Regions from separate parts of the Kribbella sp. CA-247076 genome, predicted to be linked through region 1. Evidence: riboswitches for the same ligand, from Rfam matches in the RefSeq annotation. Region 1 holds a riboswitch; each other region holds the start of a gene.
What was found. Region 1 has a riboswitch for cobalamin ahead of ACQPYZ_RS15295 (magnesium chelatase subunit D family protein). Riboswitches for the same ligand answer to the same signal wherever they lie in the genome.

Region 1 (5,808 bases):
CGCTCGGGGTCGGCGCCGGCTGCTGGCCGAGCCGCTCGATCGAGGCTGTGCGGAGGTCCGCATCGAGGGCGGCTGCCAGTCGTTGCAGTCCTGGCTCGGTTTCGCGGCCCTCGACCGTGACGACGACGCGGACGTCTCCTCCACCTGCCGCAGCCAGGGTCGTGTCGACCAGGTCGCGGAGTTCGCGGTACGACGTACCGGCGCGGAGGCCGACGCCGACGACGAGACTCATCTGTCGAGTCCGGCGGCCACCAGGCGGGCGGGGACGTCGGGCGTGGCCGTCCAGTGGAGGTGGAGGTACGACGCGTGCACGCGAGGCTGCGCGATTCCCTCGACCCCGCCCGGGAGATGCCAGGCCGGCCGGACCTCGGTGTCGAGGTCGACCGTGGTCCGGTGGAACTCGTGGCCGCGGACGCGGCGGCCCTCGTCGAAGAACGCGGTCGAGGTCGCGGCGATCGCCGTCCGGTAGCCGAGCGTCAGGCTGCCGGTCATGCGTCCGGTCGCTGGCAGGACTCCGGTCATCGGGTGTCCGTCGAGCTCGCGGCAGAGGTACAGCAGGCCGGCACATTCCGCGACGACCGGGAGGCCGGCCGCGATCTCGGTCGCGACCTGCCGACGGAGTTCCTTGTTCGCGGACAGCGCCTCGGCGTGCAGCTCCGGAAAGCCGCCGCCGAGGTAGAGCGCTGCGGTTGCCTCTGGCAACGTGTCGGTGAGCGGGTCGAAGGCGACCACGTCGGCACCGGCCGCGGTCAGCAGTTCGGCCGTCTCGGGGTACCGGAACGAGAAGACCGGTCCCCCGGCAACCGCCACCACCGGCCGGCCCTTCCCAACCGGCTCCACCTCGGTGGTCGGGTCCCAGGCCTGGACCTCGAGCTCCGGCGCCTTGCGGGCCTCGGCGATGAAGGCCTCCAGGTCGACGCCGTGGCGGACGAGCTCGGCGGCTGCCTCGACGGCCGTGGCCGCCTGGGTGCGTTGTTCGTCGGCGGGGACCAGGCCGAGGTGGCGGCTGGGGACGGTGAGGCGCGAGTCGCGGCGCAGGACGCCGAGGACGGGTACGCCGGTGGGCGCGACGCCGGCCCGGACCTCGGCCTCGTGCCGGTCCGAGCCGACCTTGTTCAGGATCACGCCGACGATCCGCACCGCGGTGTCGAAGGCAACGAATCCGTTGACCACGGCCCCGACGCTGCGACCGGCCGCGGAGGCATCCACCACCAGCACGACAGGTGCGCGGAGCAACTTCGAGACGTGAGCCGTGGACGCGTAGCCCTCCGTGCCGAGCGCGCCGTCGTACAGGCCCATCACTCCTTCGACCACGGCGAGGTCCGCATTCGCGGCGCCGTGGGCGAACAACGGTGCGACCCGCTCCTCGCCCTGCAGCATCGGGTCCAGGTTGCGGCCCGGACGACCGGTGGCGACCGCGTGGAAGCCGGGATCGATGTAGTCGGGCCCGACCTTGAAGCCCGCGACCGTGTGCCCGGCCTGGCGCAACGCCGCCATCAGGCCGACGGCGACCGTCGTCTTCCCGGCACCCGACGCGGGAGCCGCGACGACCAGCCGGGGAATCACCATTCGATGCCCTTCTGGCCCTTCTGTCCCGCGTCCATCGGGTGCTTGACCTTGGTCATCTCGGTGACCAGGTCGGCCGCGTCCACCAGCCGCTGGTCGGCGTTCCGGCCGGTGATGACGACGTACTGGTGACCGGGGCGGTTGACGAGGGTGTCGACGACCTCGTCGACGTCGACCCAGCCCCACTTCATCGGGTACGTGAACTCGTCGAGGACGTACAGATCGTGCGTCTCGGCCGCGATCCGGCGCTGGATCTCCCGCCAGCCCTCGAGCGCGTCGGCGGCGTGGTCCTCCTCGGTGCCGGCCTTGCGCGACCAGCTCCAGCCCTCGCCCATCTTGTGCCACTCGACCGGGCCGCCCTGACCGGTCGCCGCATGCAGCTGACCGAGCGCCTTGAACGCGCTCTCCTCGCCGACCTTCCACTTCGCGCTCTTGACGAACTGGAACACGCCGATGTTCCAGCCCTGGTTCCAGCCGCGCAACGCCATCCCGAAGGCGGCGGTCGACTTCCCCTTCATCTCGCCGGTGTGCACCATCAGCAGTGGGCGGTTGCGCCGCTGCCGGGTGGTCAGGCCGTCCTGCGGTACGACGCTCGGCTGCCCCTTCGGCATCAGGCCGCCCTCCGCTCGCTGACCGCCCGGATGAGGTTGCCAGCAGCAACTTCACCGAGGTCGAGGTACTCGGCGGACAGGTCGGCGGCGAGCTCGGCCGCCAGCCCGAGCCGTACGCCGCGGCGCGGCTCGCAGTCGACCACGACCGTGGCGATCCCCTGCTGCGCGATCCAGCCGGCGGCCTGCTTGGCACGCGCGAAGGCGTTGTCCCCGTGGGTCGCCCGGCCGTCGGTGACGAGCACCAGCAGTGGGCGGCGACGCGGGTCCCGGATCGCGGCGATCCGGAGTACTTCGGCCGCCTGGAGCAGGCCCTCGGCGAGCGGAGTCCGACCGCCGGTGGGGAGCGACTCGAGGCGGCGTACGGCGGCATCGACACTGCCGGTCGGTGGGAGGGCGACCGTGGCGGTCGCGCCGGCGAACGTGACCAGGCCGACGGTGTCGCGGCGCTGGTAGGCATCCAGGAGCAGCGAGACGATCGCCGTCTTCACCTCGCCCATGCGCTTCTTCGTGCCCATCGAGCCGGAGGCGTCGACGCAGAACAGCACGAGGTTGCCCTCACGCCCCTCCCGTACGGCGAGCCGCACGTCGGACGCACGCACGGCAAGGCCAGGGCCGCTGTGGTGGCGCGAGTGCTGGTGTGGGGCCGCCGAACGGATGGTGGCAAGGAGATGCGGCCGACCGGACTCACGACCGAGGCGCGGCCGGTCCCCCACCACGCGGCCGGCGTCGGTGATCGCCCGGGAACGTCGCCCGGCCACACCCGCACCGGCGGCCTGAACACTCAGCAACCGGGCCTTGTACGGCTCCGAGCTCCCGACCACCTCGCCCACCGGAGCAACCCCCGAGCCCTTCCGCCCCGCCTCATCACGGTCGGCCTTCTCACGGTCCGCCTTGCCATGGTCCGCCTTGTCGCGGTCCGTCTCGTCACGGTCGGCTGGGTCGCGGTCCCCCTCAGCGCGGTCCGCTCGGTCGGCGTCCGCGCGGTCGGCCCCGGCGGAACCGGGGTCGGCGGGGTCGGCAGGGCCGGCGTCCGGGTCGGACGGATCCGACGGGTCCGCACCGCCGCCGGGGCCGTTAGGATCGTCCGGGTCGTCGTCGGGATCCGGGTCGGGTGGGGTGCTGTTGTTGATGGCGTCTTCGAGTTGGTCCTCGTCCAGGCCGGGAGCATCGAAGGGGTTGCGGCGTCGGCGGTGCGGGAGCGCGAGTTTGGCGGCCGCGCGGACGTCGTCCACCTCGACGACCGTCCGGCCGGACCAGGCGGCGTGCGCGACCGCCGTCCGCGCGGTGACCAGGTCGGCGCGCATCCCGTCGACGTCGAAGGACGCGCAGATCTCCGCGATCTGCCGAAGGGCGCCGTCGGTCAGAATCACCTCGGACAGCAGATCGCGCGCCTTGACGATGCGCTCGGCGAGCTCACGTTGCGCGGCGTCGTACTGTGCGGTGAAGCCGGCCGGGTCCGCCTCGTAGGCGAGGCGCGCACGCATCACCTCGACCCGGACGGCGGGGTCGCGACTGGCGACGACGTCGACGGTCAGGCCGAAGCGGTCGAGCAGTTGCGGGCGGAGCTCGCCTTCCTCCGGGTTCATCGTGCCGACCAGGACGAACCGCGCCGGGTGGGTGACCGAGACGCCGTCACGTTCGACGGTCGCGCGGCCCATGGCGGCCGCGTCGAGGAGTACGTCGACCAGGTGGTCGTGCAGCAGGTTGACCTCGTCGACGTACAACAGCCCGCGGTGCGCGGCCGCGAGCAGACCTGGCTCGTACGCCGTGACGCCCTCGGCCAGCGCCTTCTCCAGGTGCAGCGACCCGAGCACGCGGTCCTCGGTCGCACCCACCGGCAACTCGACCAACCGCGCCGGCCGCGTGCCCACCCCGGGACCCGACCCGGACTCCCCGGCGGACGGGTGCGGACCGTCGGGACACGCGGGGTCGGGGTGGTCGGGATCGCAGGAGAAGCGGCAGCCCGGGACGACGTCGACGGCCGGCAGGATCTCGGTGAGCGCCCGGACCGCGGTCGACTTGGCGGTGCCCTTCTCGCCGCGGATCAGGACGCCGCCGATCGCCGGTGAGATGGCCGCGAGGACCAGCGCCAGTTGCAGCTCCGGCATTCCGACCACCGCGGTGAAGGGGAATCCGGCACTCGCGCGAGGAGTGAGGCTGGTCGGAACAGGCCGCATCGGGCGGATCCCTTCGTCCAGCGGGTGTCCACGCCCGCTTCGGCAGCTGGTACGCCGGACCACGCGAGGCCGGCGGACGGACGCGGATGTCCTGGCTTCCGGGTCACCCCGGTCACAGTGGCGGGACCGCCCCGGACTCCCGGCCGCAGCCGGTCACCGGTGTTCCTCCACAACCGTCCGCTCGATCATGGCACAACCCCACCCCACCCTCAGCGACCAGGTTCACACCGCCGCTAGCGTGGAGTCGTGATGGTGAAAGCGTGCCTGAACGGTGACCGCTCGCGAGCCGACCACCCCGGAGTGCCGATCACGCCAGCCGAGCTCGCGTCGGCCGCGGAGGCAGCAGTTCGCGCGGGCGCACAGGCGGTGCACCTCCATCCCCGCGGACCGGACGAGCGGGAGAGCCTGCGCTGGCCGGACATCCGCGCGGCCGTGGACGCGGTGCGGGAGCGATGTCCCGGCGTACCGGTCGGAGTGTCGACCCGGGCGGAGATCCTGCCGGATCTGTGGCAACGGCTCGAGCTGATCGCGGAGTGGGACCGTGGGCCGGACTTCGCGAGTGTGAACTTCCACGAGGAGGGTGCCGAACAGGTCGCCGACCTGTTGATCGAACGCGGGATCGAGGTCGAGGCCGGTTTGTTCACGCCCGCCGCGGCCGGGGACTACGTGGCGTGGGCGGGTCCGGTCGTCCGCGTGCTGGTCGAAGCGATCCCTGGCGTGTCACCGGGTCAGGACGGCGTCGCGGCCGCTCGGGCAGTCCTCGACGTCCTGCCGACGACCGATGTCCTCGTGCACGGCGAGAACGAGTGGGCCTGGCCGGTGCTGCGGTGGGCTCAGGCGCAGGGGCACGACGTACGCGTCGGCCTGGAGGACATGGTGACCGGGCCCGACGGCGAATCGGTCCGGGACACGGCGGACCTCCTGGGCTACCTGTAGCTGGAGAGGCGTTTCGCGAGGGCGGTGGCGGCCGCGTCGTCCTTGACTTCACGGATGCCGACGATCGGCGTGACCGTGACGAAGCCGGCGGCGAGCAGGGCCTCGTCCGAACCGGCGACCGGGTTCGCGGCCGGCGGCTCGAGCTCGATCATCGGCTCGCCGGTCGGCGCCGTCGTGCCGGTGATCCGGGACCGCTTGATCGGCGCCAGCGACGCGTGCCGGACACCGGCCAGCCGGTCGAGCGGGAGATCGGGGACGTTGATCGTCAGCACGGTCCCGGCCGGCTCGGGCGTGATCCAGGTCAGCGCTTCGGCCGCGACCGCGCCGGCGGTCTGCCAGTGCGCCGGGTCGTCGGAGTCGATACTGACCGCGACCGCCGAGAGACCCTGGCCGGCCGCGGTCAGCGCGGCGGCGACCGTGCCGGAGTGGAAGATCGGGACGCCGATGTTGAGCCCGCGGTTGATTCCGGACACGACGACGTCGGGCTTCGCGCCGAACGCACCGACCGTGGCCAGCGT
Region 2 (5,808 bases), 1.0 Mb from region 1:
GGCGAACGGCGCGGTCGTTCCGCGGGTCAGTACGTCGGTGTCGATCGTGAGCAGCGACGTGCCCGTGAGCGCGGGCAGCGCGGCGGCGCTCGCGTCCGGGTCGCTGGTCCCGCCGGGACGGACCGGCAGACCACCGTCGGCGGCGATCGCTGATTTCAGCCGGGTCGCCGCGTCCGCGGTCTCCAGGCCGACCGAGCGCAGCGCGACCATCGCGGCCGACGTCGCCGGGATGCTCGGCTGACCGTCCTGCTGCCACCCGGCCTTCCACACGCCGTCGGCGTCCTGCCGATCGGTCAGCGCCTTGACCGCCTTCTGCAGGGTGGCTGTGGGCGCGGCCGGCTCGGCGCCGGGCCGAACCGCGTTCAGCGCCTGTACGGCGATCGCGGTGGCGGCGATGTCGCCGGTCTGGCACCGCTGTTCGGCCGGCCCGAACTTCGCCGGGAACGACCCGTCGCCGCACTGCTGGCGCAAGAGCGCATCGACGGCACGCTTCGCGTCATCGGCCCGGTTCGCGGCGACGAGCGCGAGTACTCCGTACGCCTGGCTGGTGAGGTCGGACTGGTCGCCCGACTTGCTCTGGTCGGTGATCCGCCCGTCGGCCTGGACCCGGGCGGCCAGTTCACCGGCGAGGTCGTTGCCGACGGCATCCTTGGAGGACAGCGCGAGAAGCAGTGTGAGCTTCGCGAGCGGACCGGCGTACCGGGCGTTCGGTTCGTCGTAGGGCACGCCGTGGGCGTAGGCGGCGACCGCGTCGGGTTGCGCCATCAGCGAGGCGATCGCCCCGACCGACCCGGGCAGCTTGCCGGCCTGCCGGAGTGCGAGTCCGAGGTCGACGGTCGCGTCGTAGTCGACGTAGCGCTTGCCGTCCTTGTCCACCTCGACGTGGTTGCCGCCGGTGAGCCTGGAGAGCAGGTACTGCGCCGTGTCGTCGGCGTCGCGGCCACTCGGTCCGGCGGTGGTCGTGGGCGCCGAAGTGGTCTGCTGCGGAGTCGGTGACATCGTCGTCGTGACGGTGGTCGTCGGTCGTGGCAGCGCGGGCAACGTCGGCATCACCACGACCGTGCGGGTGCTCGTCGTGGTCGCGCGGGGGAGCGGCGGCGGCCGGAGCGTGCTCGTGTGGACGACGGTCGGGCCCGGGACCGTCGTCGGCGGCTTGCCCGGCAGGGTCTTCGTGACCGTCGGCGTCGACGTCGGCCGGGCGGTCGTCGTCACCGTCGCCGTGGCCGTCGCCGTGGCGGTGACGGTCACCGTCGGGGACGGGGTCGGGTCGGTCGGCGGGTCCGGGTCGGTCCAGGCCAGGTCGGCGAACGGCACCGGGGCGAGCGCGAACACCGCCTGCGGGGTGGCCCGGCGCCACTGGTCGATGCCGAGGTTGATGCCGTTGGCAACCGCATCCGCGAGCGACTCGCCGTTGTACGCGATCGCGCCGACGTGGTCGGCGGCGGCACCGACGTTCTCGGCGGTGAGCTGCAGGCTTGCCACCCAGTCCTTCGCCTTGTCCGCGGCCGCCGTGCGGCCACCGCCGACGAGGGCCTGGGCGACCAGGCCGGTGCTGTTCGTGTTCGAGCCCTCGGTCGAGACCCCGCCGCCGAACGAGCCGTCCGGCTTCTGCACCGAGGTCAGCCAGGTCAGGCCCTTGAGGATCTCGTCGTCGACTCCGCCGATGCCGTAGTTCTGCGCGGTCATCAGCGCCTGCACGGCCATCGCCGTACCGTCGCCGTCGGGTGCGCCCTGACCCTCGTCGCAGGTGAGCTTGTCGTTGTAGAACATCCGGAAGTAGCCGTCGGCGCACTGCTGCCGGACGAGGAAGTTCACGGCGGCCTCGGGTACGCCGCCGGACCGGGCCAGGCCCATCACGGCGAGGGACTGGCTGAAGATGTTGGTGTCGTCGTTGCCGGTGCCGAAGTCGCGGATCCGGCCCTCCTCGACGCCCGCGTCGGGGCCGGCGAGCAGGTCGAGGGTCTCCTGCCGCATGTTCCGGCCGCCGAAGTCGCGGTAGTCCTGGCCGGCGGTGACCGCGGCCAGCAGGATCTTCGCGGTCGCGCCGGCGATCCGGGCGTCCGGATCCGGGTACCAGCCCGGGCCGGCGTAGTCCGGCACGTGCTCGGAGACGGCCTTCACGACCGAACGGATCACCGCGGGATCGGCCTCGGTCGCGATCAGCGCCCACTGGGTGTCGATCGTCAGACCCCAGTCCGGGTTGGCGAACCCGGGGATCGCGCCGTCGACCAGCTGACCGGCCATCCAGGCTGCGGCCGCGCCCGCCTCCGGGGACGCGGCAGCCGTCGTACGGCGCTCGGTCCGCGCGTCGTCGGCGGACGAGACGGGCGAGGCGTGCGCGGCGATCGTCGGGGCGAGGGTGAGCGTCGCGGCGAAAACCGCGGTCGTCCAACGGCGGGCGGAGGTGCGCATCGAACCTGACTTCGGCTGGGCGGTCCGCGATGCGTCGCCCAGCACGGTCACCGGCCCCCATCGGTCGCGGTGACCGATCAGGAACGGCGGTCGCCGTCCCGGACTCCGCCCGTAGACCACGACGGGTGTGGAGTCGCAGACCCGTCGGCAGGCATTCCGGCTCACGGAGGTCGCCCTCCGCCTACGGTTGCGGGTCAGCGCCGGACTTCGACCGGCTTCCCCCACACGTCAGGTCGTCACGCACTTCCGGGCACAGCCCGGGAAGCGACAGTAGGTTACCTTCCCACGCGCCCACCGGGAAACCCGCACGAACGTGTCTGTTCGCACTCTGTGCGCTCTCGACCTCGCCTCGGGTCGCGCGGGTAAGCTGGCTGGGCAGCTGGTTCGGTCTGGCAGCCAGTCAGATCGTCGTAAGAGGGAACCCGGTGTGAGTCCGGGACTGCCCCGCAGCGGTGAGGGGGAACGACCGCCGTCAGGAAGCACTGGGTCCAGCCGGACCTGGGAAGCGACGGCCAGTAGGTGTCCGGCAACTGATACAGCCGGGCGTGCCCCCGAGTCCGAAGACCTGCCACTGCCCACCGTGCGCCCGGCGTACGGCGGTGACCGCGTGACCTCGTGGGAAGGTCGACGGGCGTGGCCGGGTGCGACCGGCGGCGTCGGCGTGCTCTCCCACCGGGTCGAGGGTCTTTCGAGACAGGCTCGCTAAGGAGAGACGCTTGAACAGCAAGTCGGCAGCACGGGCCACCGTGTACGGCTACCCCAGGCAGGGTTCCCATCGTGAACTGAAGAAGGCCGTCGAGGGCTACTGGAAGGGCACGGTCACGGCCGACGCCCTCCGGCAGACCGCCGCGGACCTTCGCAAGGCCAACTGGCAGCAGTTGGTCGCCGACGGGATCGGCGAAGTGCCGACCGGTGACTTCTCGTACTACGACCACGTGCTGGACACGACCGTCCTGCTCGGGGCGATTCCGCAGCGACACCGGGCCTCCGTGGACGCGGACCCGCTGGACGGGTACTTCGCGATGGCCCGCGGCACCCAGGAGGTCGCGCCGCTGGAGATGACGAAGTGGTTCGACACCAACTACCACTACCTGGTGCCGGAGCTCGGCCCGGACACGACGTTCACCGTCGACTCCAGCAAGCAGGTCTCCGAGCTGCAGGAAGCCGTGGCGCTGGGCCTCAAGGCCCGGCCGGTCCTGGTCGGGCCGATCACCTATCTCCTGCTGGCCAAGCCGGCGCCCGGCGTGGCGGAGGACTTCCAGCCACTGTCCCTGCTCGAGCGGATCCTCCCGGCGTACGCCGAGGTGCTGGCCGACCTGCGCGCCGCGGGGGCGGAGTGGGTCCAGCTGGACGAGCCGGCCCTGGTCCAGGACCGCACCGCCGACGAGCTCGACGCCGTGGCCCGGGTGTACAGCACGCTGGGCGGTCTCACCGACCGCCCGAAGCTGCTCGTGGCCTCGTACTTCGACCGGCTCGGTGACGCCTTGCCGGTGCTGGCCGACGCTCCGGTCGACGGTCTGGCGATCGACTTCACCGGCCCGGCCGCGGCGAATCTCGACGACCTGGCCGCGGTCCCCGGCCTTCGCGGCAAGCGCCTGGTCGCGGGGGTGGTCAACGGCCGCAACATCTGGATCAACGACCTGTCCGCCTCGCTCTCGGTGCTCGCCCAGCTGATGGGCCTGGTCGACCACGTGGACGTGGCCGCCTCGTGCTCGCTGCTGCACGTTCCGATCGACGTATCCGCCGAGACCGAGCTCGATCCCGAGGTGCGGCCGTGGCTCGCCTTCGCCCGGCAGAAGACCGCCGAGATCGCGGCGCTGGCCACCGGTATCACCGAAGGCACCGAGGCGATCGCGGCCGTCCTCGACGCGAACCGCGAGGCGCTGGCGTCCCGGGCGTCCTCGCCCCTGACGAACAACCCGGCGGTCCGGGCACGGGCCGCGGCGGTCACCGCGGCGGACGGTCGGCGCGGGGCGTCGTACCCCGACCGGAGTGCCGCACAGCAGGCCAGGCTGGGGCTGCCGTTGTTGCCGACGACAACCGTGGGGTCGTTCCCGCAGACCGGCGAGCTGCGGAAGGCCCGGGCAGACCTGCGGGCCGGCCGGATCGACGAGGCGCAGTACGACGAGCGGATCGACGCGGAGATCCGCGAGGTGATCGCGTTCCAGGAGAAGGCCGGCCTCGACGTGCTGGTGCACGGCGAGCCGGAGCGCAACGACATGGTCCAGTACTTCGCCGAGCAGCTCGACGGGTACGTCGCCACGCAGCACGGCTGGGTGCAGTCGTACGGGACGCGCTACGTCCGTCCGCCGGTGCTGGTCGGCGACATCTCGCGGCCGGAGCCGATGACGGTCCGGTGGTGGGCCTACGCGCAACTGCAAACTGATCGTCCGGTGAAGGGCATGCTGACCGGTCCGGTCACGATGCTGGCGTGGTCGTTCGTCCGCGACGACCAGCCGCGGAGCGAGACCGCCCGGCAGGTCGCGCTCGCCCTGCGCGACGAGGTGAACGACCTCGAGACGGCGGGCGCGGCCGTCATCCAGGTCGACGAGCCGGCGCTGCGGGAGACCCTGCCGTTGCGTACGGCGGCGCGCGCCGAGTACCTGGCGTGGGGCACCGAGGTGTTCCGCCTGACGACGAGCGGCGTACGCGCGGACACCCAGATCCACACGCACATGTGCTACGTGGAGTTCGGCGACATCCTCAACGCGCTCGACGAGATGGACGCGGACGTCGCCAGCCTGGAGGCCGCCCGCTCGCACATGCAGGTCGCGCACGAGCTCAGCGAGGCCGGCTACCCGCGCGGAGTCGGGCCGGGCGTCTACGACATCCACTCACCGCGCGTCCCGGGTACGCCGGAGGTCGTGTCGCTGCTCCGCAAGGGTCTGGACGCGATCCCGGCGGCACGCCTGTGGGTGAACCCGGACTGCGGCCTGAAGACCCGCGGCTGGCCCGAGGTCCGCGACTCCCTGCAGAACGTCGTCACCGCCGCCCAAGAGCTCCGCACCGAGCTGCGCTGACCACTAAGGTGGCCGGGACGCTCGTCCCGGCCACCTCGGACGTGACGACACGGAGAACCCACGGGGAGGATGTTGTGCAGCCGGATCTCTCGACGATTCTGCGGACCGGACGCCGTACGGAGTTGCTCTTCTACGGGATGACGCCACCACGCCTGGCGATCGCCGAGGACGCGCTGCGCCGGTTCCTCGACGTGACCAAGGCGCGACTGCAGCAGATCGACGTCGATGCGCTGATTCTGTACGACATCGACGACGAGGCCGAGCGCTCGGACACCGAACGGCCGTTCCCGTTCAGCCCGACCATGGACCCCGCGCGCTTCCTGGCCGAGCACCTGACCTGGTGGGAGCGGCCGGCGATCGTGTACCGCTCGGTCGG
Region 3 (5,808 bases), 2.0 Mb from region 1:
CTCGGCCCGGCGGTCGGTGATGAAGTGCATGTACTGCTCGCACAACTCCGCCGTCAACCCGAGCATGCCGTTCGGCATCGTCGCCCGCCCGTAGGCGACTTCGAGCTCGCACGCCTCGGTCAGCATCTGCCGCACCTCGGCCTGGAACTCAGCCGTCCACAGGTGCGGGTTCTCCTGCTTGATCTGGTTGATGCAGTCGATGCCGAAGTTCAGGTGGATCGACTCGTCGCGCAGGATGTACTGGTACTGCTCGGCGATCCCGACCATCTTGTTCCGCCGGCCGAGGGACAGGATCTGGGCGAACCCGGTGTAGAACCACATCCCCTCGAACACCACGTAGAACGCGATCAGGTCGCGCAGGAACGCAGTGTCGGTCTCGGGCGTGCCGGTCCGGAAGTCCGGGTCCTCCAGGTGCTGGGTGTACTTCAGCGCCCAGGCGTCCTTGTCCGAGATCGACGGGACCTCCCGGTACATGTTGAACAACTCGCCCTCATCCAGGCCGAGCGACGTACAGATGTACTGGAAGGTGTGCGTGTGCACGGCCTCCTCGAACGCCTGGCGCAGCAGGTACTGCCGGCACTCGGGGTTGGTCAGCTGCCGGTAGACGGCCAGGACGATGTTGTTCGCGACCAGCGACTCCGCCGTTGCGAAGAAGCCGAGGTTGCGCTTGAGCATCAGCCGCTCGTCGTCGGTGAGGCCGTCCCGCGACTTCCATAGGGCGATGTCCGCCTGCATCGACACCTCGGTCGGCATCCAGTGGTTGTTGCACCCGGCAAGATACTTCTCCCAGGCCCAGCGGTACTTCAGCGGCAGCAACTGGTTGACGTCGGCGCGTGCGTTGATCATCGCCTTGTCGGCGACGTGCACCCGGTCCGCGCCGACCGAGATCGAGCCGAGGCCGGAGGAGTTGTCGGTCGTGGTCACTGGCAGGCCTCGCAGTCGGGGTCGTCGAGGGAGCAGACAGCTCCGGTGGGTTCGGGCAGGGGAGCGGCGAGCGGGTCGGGCGACGGCGACGGCACCGTTGCGGGCGCCGCGACGGTCACGGGTACGGCGTTCAGCCGGCCGTCGGTGCCCTTCAGAGTGGACTTCTCCACGTGAGTGGCCGACTGGGAACGCAGGTAGTACGTCGTCTTGAGGCCGTGCCGCCAGGCCGACCGATACAGCTCGTCGAGCGCCCGCCCCGACGGCGCCGACATGTAGAGATTCAGCGACTGTGCCTGGTCGATCCACTTCTGCCGCCGCGACGCCGCCCTGACCAGCCACTGCGGGTCGATCTCGAACGCGGTCGCGTACAGCTCGCGCAGGTCGGCCGGGATCCGCTCGATACCGGCCAGGATGCCGTCGTGGTACTTGAGGTCCGACACCATCACCTGGTCCCACAGCCCGCGCGCCTTCAGGTCGGCGACGAGGTACGGGTTCGCCACGGTGAACTCACCCGACATGTTCGACTTCACGAACAGGTTGCTGTACGTCGGCTCGATCGACTGGCTGACCCCACAGATGTTGGAGATCGTCGCGGTCGGCGCGATCGCCATCACGTTCGAGTTACGCATCCCGTCCCGGAGCACCTTCGCCCGCAGCGTGTCCCAGTCGAGCTGCTTGCCCTCGTCAACGATCACGTCACCGTCCCGGGCGGTCCGCAGCAACTCGAGCGAGTCGATCGGCAGGACACCTTGGCTCCACAGCGAACCGTCGTACGACGAGTAGCGGCCACGCTCGGCGGCGAGATCGCTGGACGCCTCGATCGCGTGGTAGCTGATCTGCTCCATCGAGCTGTCGGCGAACTCGACCGCCGCGTCCGAGGAGTACGGGATCCGCAGTGCGAACAGCGCGTCGGCGAACCCCATCAGGCCGAGACCGACCGGGCGGTGCCGCTGGTTGGCGCGCTCGGACTCGGGCGTGGTGTAGAAGTTCACGTCGATCACGTTGTCGAGCATCCGGACCGCCGTCTTGACGGTGTCGCGGAGCAGCTCGGCGTCGAGACCGCCGTCGGTCAGATGCGCGACCAGGTTGACCGAGCCGAGGTTGCAGACGGCCGTCTCGTCGACGGTGGTGTTCAGCGTGATCTCGGTGCACAGGTTCGACGAGTGGACCACGCCGTCGTGCTGCTGCGGCGACCGCAGGTTGCAGGCGTCCTTGAAGGTGATCCACGGGTGGCCGGTCTCGAAGAGCACGGTCAGCATCCGCCGCCACAGCTCGACCGCCCGGACCCGCCGGAACACCCTGATCTCACCACGGTCCGCGGCGGCCTCGTACCGCTGGTAGGCCGCGGCGAACTCGGCGCCGTACAGGTCGTGCAGGTCGGGGACCTCGTTCGGGGAGAACAGCGTCCACTGGCCGTCCGACTCGACCCGCTGCATGAACAGGTCCGGCACCCAGTTCGCCGTGTTCATGTCGTGGGTCCGGCGGCGCTCGTCACCGGTGTTCTTGCGGAGGTCGAGGAACTCCTCGATGTCGATGTGCCAGGTCTCCAGGTAGGCACAGACCGCGCCCTTGCGCTTGCCGCCCTGGTTGACCGCGACCGCGGTGTCGTTGGCGATCTTCAGGAACGGTACGACGCCCTGCGACTCGCCGTTGGTCCCGCGGATCTTCGCGCCGATGCCGCGGACCGGCGTCCAGTCGTTGCCGAGGCCGCCGGAGTACTTTGCCAGCAGCGCGTTGTTGCGGATCTTGGTGAAGATGCCGGCCAGGTCGTCCTCGACCGTGGTGAGGAAGCACGACGAGAGCTGCGGCCGGGTGGTGCCGGAGTTGAACAGCGTCGGCGTCGACGACATGAACCGGAACGAGCTGAGCAGCTCGTAGAACTGGATCGCCCGGGCCTCGCGGTCGTCCTCGCGCAGCGCCATCCCCATCGCGACCCGGAGGAAGAACGCCTGCGGAAGCTCGTACCGGACCTTGTCGATGTGCAGCAAGTACCGGTCGTAGAGCGTCTGCAGACCGAGGAACGCGAAGTTCAGGTCCCGCTCGGGCCGGATCGCCGCGGCGAGTCTGGTCAGATCGAAGTCTGCCAGCTCCGGATCGAGCTGCCCCGCCTCGATCCCGGTCCGGATGTACTCCGGGAAGTAGTCCGCGTACGCCGTCGTCATGTCGGCCTGGATCGCCTGACGCGGCTCGCCGTGGACGCGGCCGAGCGCCTCCCGGCGGATCTGGTCCAGCAGCAGGCGGGACGCGGCGAAGCTGTACTGCGGCTCGGTCTCCACGTACGACCGGGCGGCCATCACCAGCGCGAGCTCCACCTCGTGCTGCGCGATGCCGTCGTAGCAGGAGCCGAGGGTCTCGTCGAGGATGAGCTCCGGGTCGACCGCATCCAGACCGTCGGCCGCCTCGGCGACGATCACCCGCAGGCGCTCGACGTCCAGCGGTGCCGTGCTGCCGTCGGCGGCGCGGACGGTGATCGCGGGCTTCTCGGTGACACCGGCCGGGTCGGCGGGTGTACGGGCCTTGGTGCGCTCCTCGCGGTAGAGGACGTACGCGCGGGCGACCTGGTGCTCGCCGGCGCGCATCAGCGCCAGCTCGACCTGGTCCTGGATGTCCTCGACCTGGACACTGCGCCGCGCGTCGCCGCGGCTGGTCAGGGCGTCGACGACCCGGCCGGTCAGCTCGGTGACCAGGTCCCGGACCCGGTGCGTCGTACCGGCCTCGGCGCCCTCGACCGCGAGGAACGCCTTGGTCATGGCGACGGCGATCTTCGACTGGTCGAACGCCGTACTCGTGCCGTCGCGGCGGACGACGGTCAGCTCGATCGACCGGGCCGGCTGGTCAGCCGTCGGTCGCGATGAGGAAGTGACGGTCACAGGTGCTCTCTCCACGCGAGTTCCGAAGGGCCGCGACTCGGGGTGGGGAGCACGACGGGACAGGCGGCACCGGCCGGGTCTACCGCTGTCACGCCCTGCGACCCGCCCTCGAGGTCTCGGACCGCGCGCACCGGCGGTGCGCGCGCCGGTGGCAGGTACTCGGACTTGCGGAAGGCTTCCGCTCACCGTTGCGGGGCAGCTCCGGATTCGCACCGGATTCCCCTGTTGCCTCAGAGTGACCCACATGTTGTGGTGTCGACCACTCTGAACCACCAGCAGTAGTGATGCTAGGTGGCGCCACCGACATTTCCTGAAACGCCACGCCGTGTTCTCGCAGATTGTGTGACGCGGCTGGTCTCAGGCCGCCGCGGCGTAGAGGTCCTGCAGCGTCATGATCTCCGAGCCGTGGTGGATCAACTCGCGGTTGAGCCGCAGTACGACGTGGCCGAACGGCTCGGCGGCGTCGAGCTCGGAGGCCTGGCTGAGGCCGACCGTCATCACCTCGGCCTCGTCCAGCGCGGCGATCGACTCCTGCCAGGCGTCCACCCAGTGCGTCAGCCAGGCCACTGCATCCTGGGCGTTGCCGTGCAAGGTGATGTCGGCGCGGCCCTGCCGGCTCTCCCCGAACGTCCACTCCCAGCGCTCGAAGAACTGCTCGGTCAGGTGCGCGATCAGCCACGCGATCGTGCGGGGGCCGCGGTGGTCCGGCTCGTCGGGCCACTGGGCGACCCACTCCCCGGAGCCCAGCGACCGGAACCGGCCGGCGTAGTGGCGCCGGACGACGGTCAGCGCCTCGCCGCTCGGGCGCCAGAAGTACTGCTCGTCGGTCAGCTCAGCGAGCCGGCCGGACAAGACCATCCAGCTGAAGCCGAGCTGCCCGCGGACCATCGCCATCGCCGATGGGCGGTGCAGGATGTCCCAGTCGAACGGCTCCGGCATCACTTTCCTCACGCTCCCGGTCGGATTTTGCACTGCGATCGAACATGTGTTCGAATTGTGGCTCGAACGGGAGGAGAAAGTCAATGAGCGCGGTGTGTCGGTTCTGGCCTCGACGGGACTGGTCTGCTAGGCGGTGCGATCCGGGTGTCCGCCGCCGGGCTGGCGAACCGGCGTTCCAGCAGGGTGAAGGCATCGATGAGCTCGGGCGCCTCGTAGATCCGGTTCCGCCGGCCGTCGGTGACCTCGCGCAGCACGCGGGCCTCGACGAGCCGCGCAAGCGCCTGGTTGGCGGCCTGCTGCGACCGGTCGATCAATCGGGCCGCGCCGGCCAGGGTGAGCACCGGCGCGGCGGGCAGCGTCTCGATCAGCAGTTCCACGGCCGAGCCGGCCCGGATCGGCGCCGCCCGCTTCCGCCAGGCCGCCTTGAGGTCGGCCGTCGTCCGTTCGAAGCGCGCCGCTTCGGCGGTGGCGTGACTGCAGGCGGCGGCAAACATGAGCAACCACTGGTTGGCCGCGGTCCGGGCTCGTGGTCCGGTCGGCTTGCCGACGTACCGGAAGGCCGTGAGCGCCTCGACGTACTGGGTGGCGTGGGTCGCGAGCGACAGCGACACCGGCGGGACGGTGCGCTCGACCAGCCCGTCCGCGCGCAGGATGAGGTGGATCAGCGCGCGCCCGGTCCGGCCGTTGCCGTCGGCAAAGGGATGGATCGTCTCGAACTGGGCGTGCGCGATCGCGGTCTTCGCCAGCACCGGCAGGCGGGACTCGCGGACGAACGACATCAGGTCGGCCAGCAGGTCGGGGACCAGGTGCGCCGGCGGCGGGACGTAGTACGCCTCGGCGGGGGAGCGGCCGCCGATCCAGTTCTGCAGGTAGCGGATCTCTCCGCCGAGCTCAGGATTCGGCGAGTGGCTCATCAGGTGCCGGTGCGCCTCGAGGAGATGTTCGACCTCGAGTTTGTCGCCGGCCCGCACGGACTCGGTCACCCAGGTCATCGCGTCGACCGCGCCGAGCACCTCCTCGGCTGTCACGTCCCGTTGCCGCTCGCTCAGGACTTCGGCCTTCAGCAGGCGCCGGG
Region 4 (5,808 bases), 3.4 Mb from region 1:
ACCCGCGAGCTCGCGACCCAGATCCAGGCCTCGATCACCCCGCTGGCCGACGCGCTCGGCCTGCGCACGATGACGATCTTCGGCGGCGTCGGCCACGGTCCGCAGATCACCGGTCTGCGCAAGGGCGCCGACATCGTGGTGGCCTGCCCGGGCCGGCTCGAGGACCACCTCCAGGCCGGGCACGCGAAACTCGACGCGGTCGAGATCACCGTGCTCGACGAGGCCGACCACATGGCCGACCTCGGCTTCCTCCCCGCCGTACGCCGGATCCTCGAGGCGACCCCGGCCGGCGCGCAGCGGCTGCTGTTCTCGGCCACGCTGGACGCCGGCGTCGACGTACTCGTGCAGCGCTTCATGACCGACCCGGTCACCCACAGCGTGGACTCGGCGCAGTCACCGGTCGCGAAGATGACCCATCACGTGCTGCACGTCCAGGCCGACACCCGCCTGCCGGTGCTGGTCGACCTGACCGCGGCGCCCGGCCGGTCGCTCGTCTTCACGCGGACGAAGTACGGCGCGAAGGCGCTGACGAAGAAGCTGATCGCCCAGGGCGTCCCGGCCGTCGAGCTGCACGGCAACCTCTCCCAGGGCGCCCGCACGCGGAACCTGGAGGCGTTCGGCAACGGTATGGCGAAGACGTTGGTAGCCACCGACATCGCGGCCCGCGGGATCCACGTCGACGACGTCGCGCTGGTGATCCACGCGGACCCGCCGATCGAGCACAAGGCGTACCTGCACCGCAGCGGCCGCACCGCCCGGGCCGGCGCCGAGGGCACGGTCGTCACGTTGATGACCGACGACCAGGTCCGCGACGTCCGTGATCTCACCCGGAAGGCGGGGATCGCGCCGACGGTCACCAAGCTGTCCACCGGCGATCCACTGCTGTCCGAGCTGGCTCCGGGCGAACGCACCTTCGTCGAGCCGCCCGCCAGGACGGAGTCCGCCCCGACGCCACGCGGCACGGGCCGGGGAACCGGCCGGAGCAACCGCCGGCGCCGCGGCGCCCAGCCGTCGGCCGAGCAGCGGCCGGGGGACCAGCTGCCGACCGGTCAGGGCCCGGGCAACCGACGGTCCGGTGGCCGCGGCCGCGGACGTGCCAAGGCCGCGAGCACGCCGAAGACCTACAGCACCAGCACGCCAGGAGCCAGCACCCGCACGGCGGGCGCCGCAGCCTTCTCCGCCGGCACCCGAGCAGGCAGCACCCGCCGCGGCCGCTGACCGACTGTCGGCGTTCGCCGCGGTCGCTGACCGACTGTCGGCGTTCGCCGCGGTCGCTGACACCGCCGGCGTTCGCCGCGGTCGTGGAGTTGACTTCAAGTCGACTTGATGTCCGAGGGTTCTCGGCATGACGACAACTGTCGAGCCCTCGGCTCATCGCGGCACGCCGGCCGGTGGCGTGCTCTCGCCGCAGTACCGGGCGCTGACCATCGGCATGGTCGCCCTGATCACCCTGGTCGCGTTCGAGTCACTGGCCGTGACGACCGCGATGCCGACCGTCGCCCAGGCGCTCGACGGGCTGTACCTGTACGCGCTAGCCTTCGGCGGACCACTCGCATCCGCCGTGGTCGCGATGGTGATCTCCGGCACCTGGAGTGACTTGAAGGGCCCGACCCGCCCGCTCTGGCACGGGACCGCCTGGTTCCTGGCCGGCCTGATCATCGCCGGCCTGGCCCCGACGATGGAGGTGCTGGTCGCCGGCCGCATCATCCAGGGCTTCGGGTCCGGCCTGCTCACGGTCGCCCTGTACGTCGTCGTCGGCCGGCTGTACCCGGCCAGGCTCCGGCCGCGCATCTTCGCCGCCTTCGCCACCGGCTGGGTGGTGCCGTCGCTGGTCGGTCCCGCGATCGCCGGGCTGATCGTCGAGCACGCCAACTGGCGGATCGTGTTCCTGGCCGTACCCGCGATCGCGATCCCGGCGGCGCTGGTGATGCGGCCCGGCCTCGCCCGCGGCGACGCCCACGAGGCGCGCGAGGGTCGGTTGTGGGACCACCGAGCGCTCTGGGCGGTTGCGGCCGCGATCGGTGTCGGCCTGCTCCACTACGGCGGCCATCAGCACGGCGTACTCCAGTTCGGCCTGCTCGCCGTCGGCCTGGCCGGCGTGGTCGCGTTCGCTCCGCGGCTGCTGCCCAGCGGGACCTTCACGTTCCGGGCAGGTCTGCCGTCCGTGGTCGCGTTGCGCGGCCTGGTCGCTGCCGCCGGGTTCGGCGCCGAGGTGTTCCTGCCGTTGATGCTCACCCGGGAGCGCGGCCTGTCGCCGGCGCTGGCCGGTCTGGTGCTGACCGTCAGCGCGCTGAGCTGGACGGCGGCCTCCTGGTACCGCGGTCGGCCCGAGCAGCCGTTCTCGCACGCGGTCTTCCTCCAGGCCGGCATGGTCGCGATCCTGCTCGGCATCGTCACCGCGGCCCTGACCCTGAACGACAACGTCCCGGTCGCCATCGGCATCCTCGGCTGGGGCCTGACTGGGCTCGGCATGGGGACGGTCTTCCCGACCCTGTCGGTGCTGGTGCTCGAGTACTCCGAGCGGGACGAGCAGGGCGCCAACAGTTCCGCGCTGCAGCTCAGCGATTCGTTGTCCACCGCAACGGTCCTGGCCGTCGGCGGCTCACTCTTCGCCGTCCTGGAGCCGCACTCCGCGACAACCGCCTACCTGGTCGCCTTCGGACTCCCGGCGCTGCTCGCGCTTCTCGGCGTACTGGCAGGCCGGAGGACTACTCCTTCGATCCCGTGACCGCGATGCTCGCACCCAGGCCGATGATCATCAGGCCGCCAGTGCCGCCGACCAGCTCGAGCCGGCGCGGCGAGCGGGCGAACCACTCGCGCGCCGTACCGGCCACCAGGGCCCACACGCTGTCCGAGACGAGTGCGATCAGGATGAAGATCAGGCCGAGCATGAGGATCTGCAACCACGCCGGGCTGCTCGCGCCCGGGTCGACGAACTGCGGCAGCGCGGCCGCGAAGAAGACCGCGGTCTTGGCGTTGGTGACCCCAACCAGGAAGCCCTGACGCATCGTTTTGCGGCTGTTGCCCGGCTGCACGCCACTCGTCATCGCCGCCACCAGCGACTTGCGGCTGCGGAACGCCTGCACCCCGAGGTAGATCAGGTACGCCGCACCCGCGAGCTTCACCGCGGTCAGGGCGATCGCGCTGGCGGCGATCAGCGTGCCGAGGCCGAGGGCGACCGCGACCAGCATGACCGCGGCGCCGACGGTGTTGCCGAGCATCGTCAGCACCGCCTCCCGGCGGCCGACGGCGAGGGCGCGACCGACGATGAACAGCACGCTCGGACCGGGCACGACGATGATGATGAACGCGGTGATCGCGAACGCGACCAGGTGGTGAGCGGACGGCATGCCCTCAGAGTAAGTACCGGGCGCCCGCCGCGCACCGGTGATTTCGCCGCGTGGGACGGCGGGTGGGATAGGTCACCGCCACGCCGCCATCCGTTGACCGCCGTCCTTGCCGGGGCCTACGGTGCGTGGGACAACCTGCGGTGCCAGGAGGGAAGCCGGTGAGAGTCCGGCACGGCCGCGCCACTGTGAGCGAGCACTGCTCGTGAGTCAGGACGCTCGGGCACCAGCAGCCTTTCGAAGGGGACGCGCACTTCCCCAGGAGGTTCAGATGGCAGCTCCTGCCCGCTCGGTCGCCGTACCGGCTGTTTCACCCCGTCTGCTCGCCGTGGCGCTGCTCAGCGTCGGCCTGCTGCTCCTGCTCGGCTATCTGGTCGCCTTCGACCAGGGGGCCGTGTCGCAGTCGGGCATGTACCTGCACGAGCTGATGCACGACGGGCGCCACCTGCTCGGCGTGCCCTGCCACTAGCGACATGCGCACCTTCGGATCGCTCCTGGTGCGCGGCCTGATCGTCGGAGTCCTCGCCGGCCTGCTGGCCGGAGCCTTCGCGTACTCGATGGGCGAACCGCACATCGACTCCGCGATCGCGATCGAGGAAGCCGCCGGCGCGCACACTCACGACGACGGCGGGGACGCTGCTGCCTCCTCACAGGAGGAGGAAGAGCCACTCGTCACCCGGGACGGCCAACGGGCCGGCCTGTTCCTGGCCACCGCCCTGTACGGCGTCGTCCTCGGCGGCATCTTCGCGGTCGCCTTCACGCTGCTCCGGCGCCGGCTGCGGACCGGCAACGACGCGTACGCCGCCCTCGGCCTGGCCGCCGCCGGGTTCGTCGGGATCGTGCTCGTGCCGTTCCTGAAGTATCCGCCCAACCCGCCCGCGGTCGGCGACCCCGAGACCATCACCAAGCGGACGCTCACCTACTTGCTGACCGTGGTCATCGGCCTGCTCGCCGTGTGGGCGGGGGTCGCGGCCTCCCGCTGGGCCGCTCGCTTCGGCGACCTGGCCCGGCTGGGTGCGGGGGTCGCGGCGTTCCTCGCGACGATCGTGGCGGCGTACCTGATCCTGCCCACGATCAACGAGGTTCCGGGCGAGTTCCCCGCTACGCTGCTGTGGCAGTTCCGGCTCGCCTCACTCGGTACGCAGGCGACGCTGTGGCTCCTGATCGGTTTCGGGTACGCCGCCGCGGTGGACCGCCGGCTGTCCCGAGAGAAAGTGGTCGCCGCTTGAGCACACTGACGCTGGTCGCGCACGCCCTGACACCCGCGCTGCGCGGCCTCGTCCTCGGGGGAGACGCCGATCCGGACCTGGCGAGCCTGGCGGCGGCCCGCGAGTTGAAGCTCGCCGCCGACACGGTGTACGCCGGCCCGGAGCGCGCCGCCGTACGCACGGCCGAGGCGCTCGGCCTCACCGCGGTCGTCGAGCCGGCGCTGCGCGACCGCGAGTACGGCGAATGGGCCGGACGCGACCTGGAGGAGTTGCTGGCCGCCGAGCCGGACCGGGCAGCCGCCTGGCTCGAGCGGCCGCACACCGCGACACCGGGTGGTGAGACCGAGAACGACGTACTCACCAGGGTCGCGGACTGGCTCGGCGACCTGGTTCCGCAGGAGGACGAGCGCCGTACGGTCGTGGCCGTCGTCCACCCGTCGGTCGTCCGGGCGACCGTCCTGTACGTCCTCGACGCCCCGCCGGAGTCGCTGCGGCACGTCGACGTCCGGCCGCTCGCCACGGTCACACTTTCCCTGCACGCCGGCTCCTGGTCACTCGCCTTCCACTGACCCACCCACTACGGTTAACCGTCGACCGCTTGTCTTGAACGACTCCTGGGGACAAGGAAGGGTCATGATCGAGCTCGACCAACTGATCCTTCGCACGCAGCGTCTGCCGGACGAGGTGGCGGTCCGGGAGGTGAACGACTTCTTCCGGTCGTTGCCTGAGGCCACTGCCCGGGCGCTGGCGGAGAGCCGGCCGGAGCAGGTCGGCCCGCTGGAAGGGGCACCGCCGCAGCTGCGGTACCGCGCCAACCACCTGATCCTGGTCGCCGCCCAGCAGCGGCTTCATGCCTTGGTTGAGAGCCGGCAGGCGACTCCGGAGCAACGCCGGCGGTTGGTCACGCTGACGGAGATGCTGAAGCCGATCTCGACCCGCCTGGACGTCGATGCCGACGGCAACCGCATCGAGGTGCCCGAGCCCCGTCAGTTCCTGCTGGTCGACCCGGAAGGCCAGGGCCGGATGATCGAGGTGCAGGGCGACCTCGAGCGGGCCGAGAACGTGGCCGTCCTGGTCCCCGGGATGAACAACGACCTCGAGCGGGTCCGCTCGCAGTCGGTCCGCGCCAAGGAGCTCCGCGAGCAGGCGAATCCGCGGAAGACCGCGACCGTCGTCTGGCTCGGGTACCACGCGCCGATCGGGCTGACCGCCGGCCGGTCGACCGAGAGCTCCCGGGCGGCCGCTCCGCAGCT

Region 2: it holds a riboswitch for cobalamin, as region 1 does, so the genes downstream of both, metE (5-methyltetrahydropteroyltriglutamate--homocysteine S-methyltransferase) here and ACQPYZ_RS15295 (magnesium chelatase subunit D family protein) in region 1, are expected to answer to the same signal.
Region 3: it holds a riboswitch for cobalamin, as region 1 does, so the genes downstream of both, ACQPYZ_RS24525 (ribonucleoside-diphosphate reductase subunit alpha) here and ACQPYZ_RS15295 (magnesium chelatase subunit D family protein) in region 1, are expected to answer to the same signal.
Region 4: it holds a riboswitch for cobalamin, as region 1 does, so the genes downstream of both, ACQPYZ_RS35210 (CbtB domain-containing protein) here and ACQPYZ_RS15295 (magnesium chelatase subunit D family protein) in region 1, are expected to answer to the same signal.

The regions. Positions count from the first base shown of each region.
Region 1 is NZ_CP192051.1:3,234,770-3,240,577, reverse strand. It holds gene ACQPYZ_RS15310 (cobalamin biosynthesis protein) at 1-232, opposite strand, end outside; gene ACQPYZ_RS15305 (cobyrinate a,c-diamide synthase) at 229-1,569, opposite strand; gene cobO (cob(I)yrinic acid a,c-diamide adenosyltransferase) at 1,563-2,177, opposite strand; gene ACQPYZ_RS15295 (magnesium chelatase subunit D family protein) at 2,177-4,354, opposite strand; cobalamin riboswitch at 4,419-4,544, opposite strand; gene ACQPYZ_RS15290 (3-keto-5-aminohexanoate cleavage protein) at 4,604-5,290, shown strand; gene surE (5'/3'-nucleotidase SurE) at 5,281-5,808, opposite strand, start outside.
Region 2 is NZ_CP192051.1:4,238,587-4,244,394, reverse strand. It holds gene ACQPYZ_RS20070 (prenyltransferase/squalene oxidase repeat-containing protein) at 1-2,577, opposite strand, end outside; cobalamin riboswitch at 2,775-2,999, shown strand; gene metE (5-methyltetrahydropteroyltriglutamate--homocysteine S-methyltransferase) at 3,129-5,432, shown strand; gene ACQPYZ_RS20060 (methylenetetrahydrofolate reductase) at 5,507-5,808, shown strand, end outside.
Region 3 is NZ_CP192051.1:5,209,978-5,215,785, reverse strand. It holds gene ACQPYZ_RS24530 (ribonucleotide-diphosphate reductase subunit beta) at 1-924, opposite strand, end outside; gene ACQPYZ_RS24525 (ribonucleoside-diphosphate reductase subunit alpha) at 921-3,794, opposite strand; cobalamin riboswitch at 3,928-4,083, opposite strand; gene ACQPYZ_RS24520 (DinB family protein) at 4,152-4,733, opposite strand; gene ACQPYZ_RS24515 (Fic family protein) at 4,814-5,808, opposite strand, start outside.
Region 4 is NZ_CP192051.1:7,368,198-7,374,005, reverse strand. It holds gene ACQPYZ_RS35225 (DEAD/DEAH box helicase) at 1-1,218, shown strand, start outside; gene ACQPYZ_RS35220 (MFS transporter) at 1,346-2,728, shown strand; gene ACQPYZ_RS35215 (LysE family translocator) at 2,709-3,350, opposite strand; adenosylcobalamin (AdoCbl) riboswitch at 3,498-3,568, shown strand; gene ACQPYZ_RS35210 (CbtB domain-containing protein) at 3,619-3,816, shown strand; gene ACQPYZ_RS35205 (CbtA family protein) at 3,821-4,576, shown strand; gene ACQPYZ_RS35200 (histidine phosphatase family protein) at 4,573-5,124, shown strand; gene ACQPYZ_RS35195 (alpha/beta hydrolase) at 5,189-5,808, shown strand, end outside.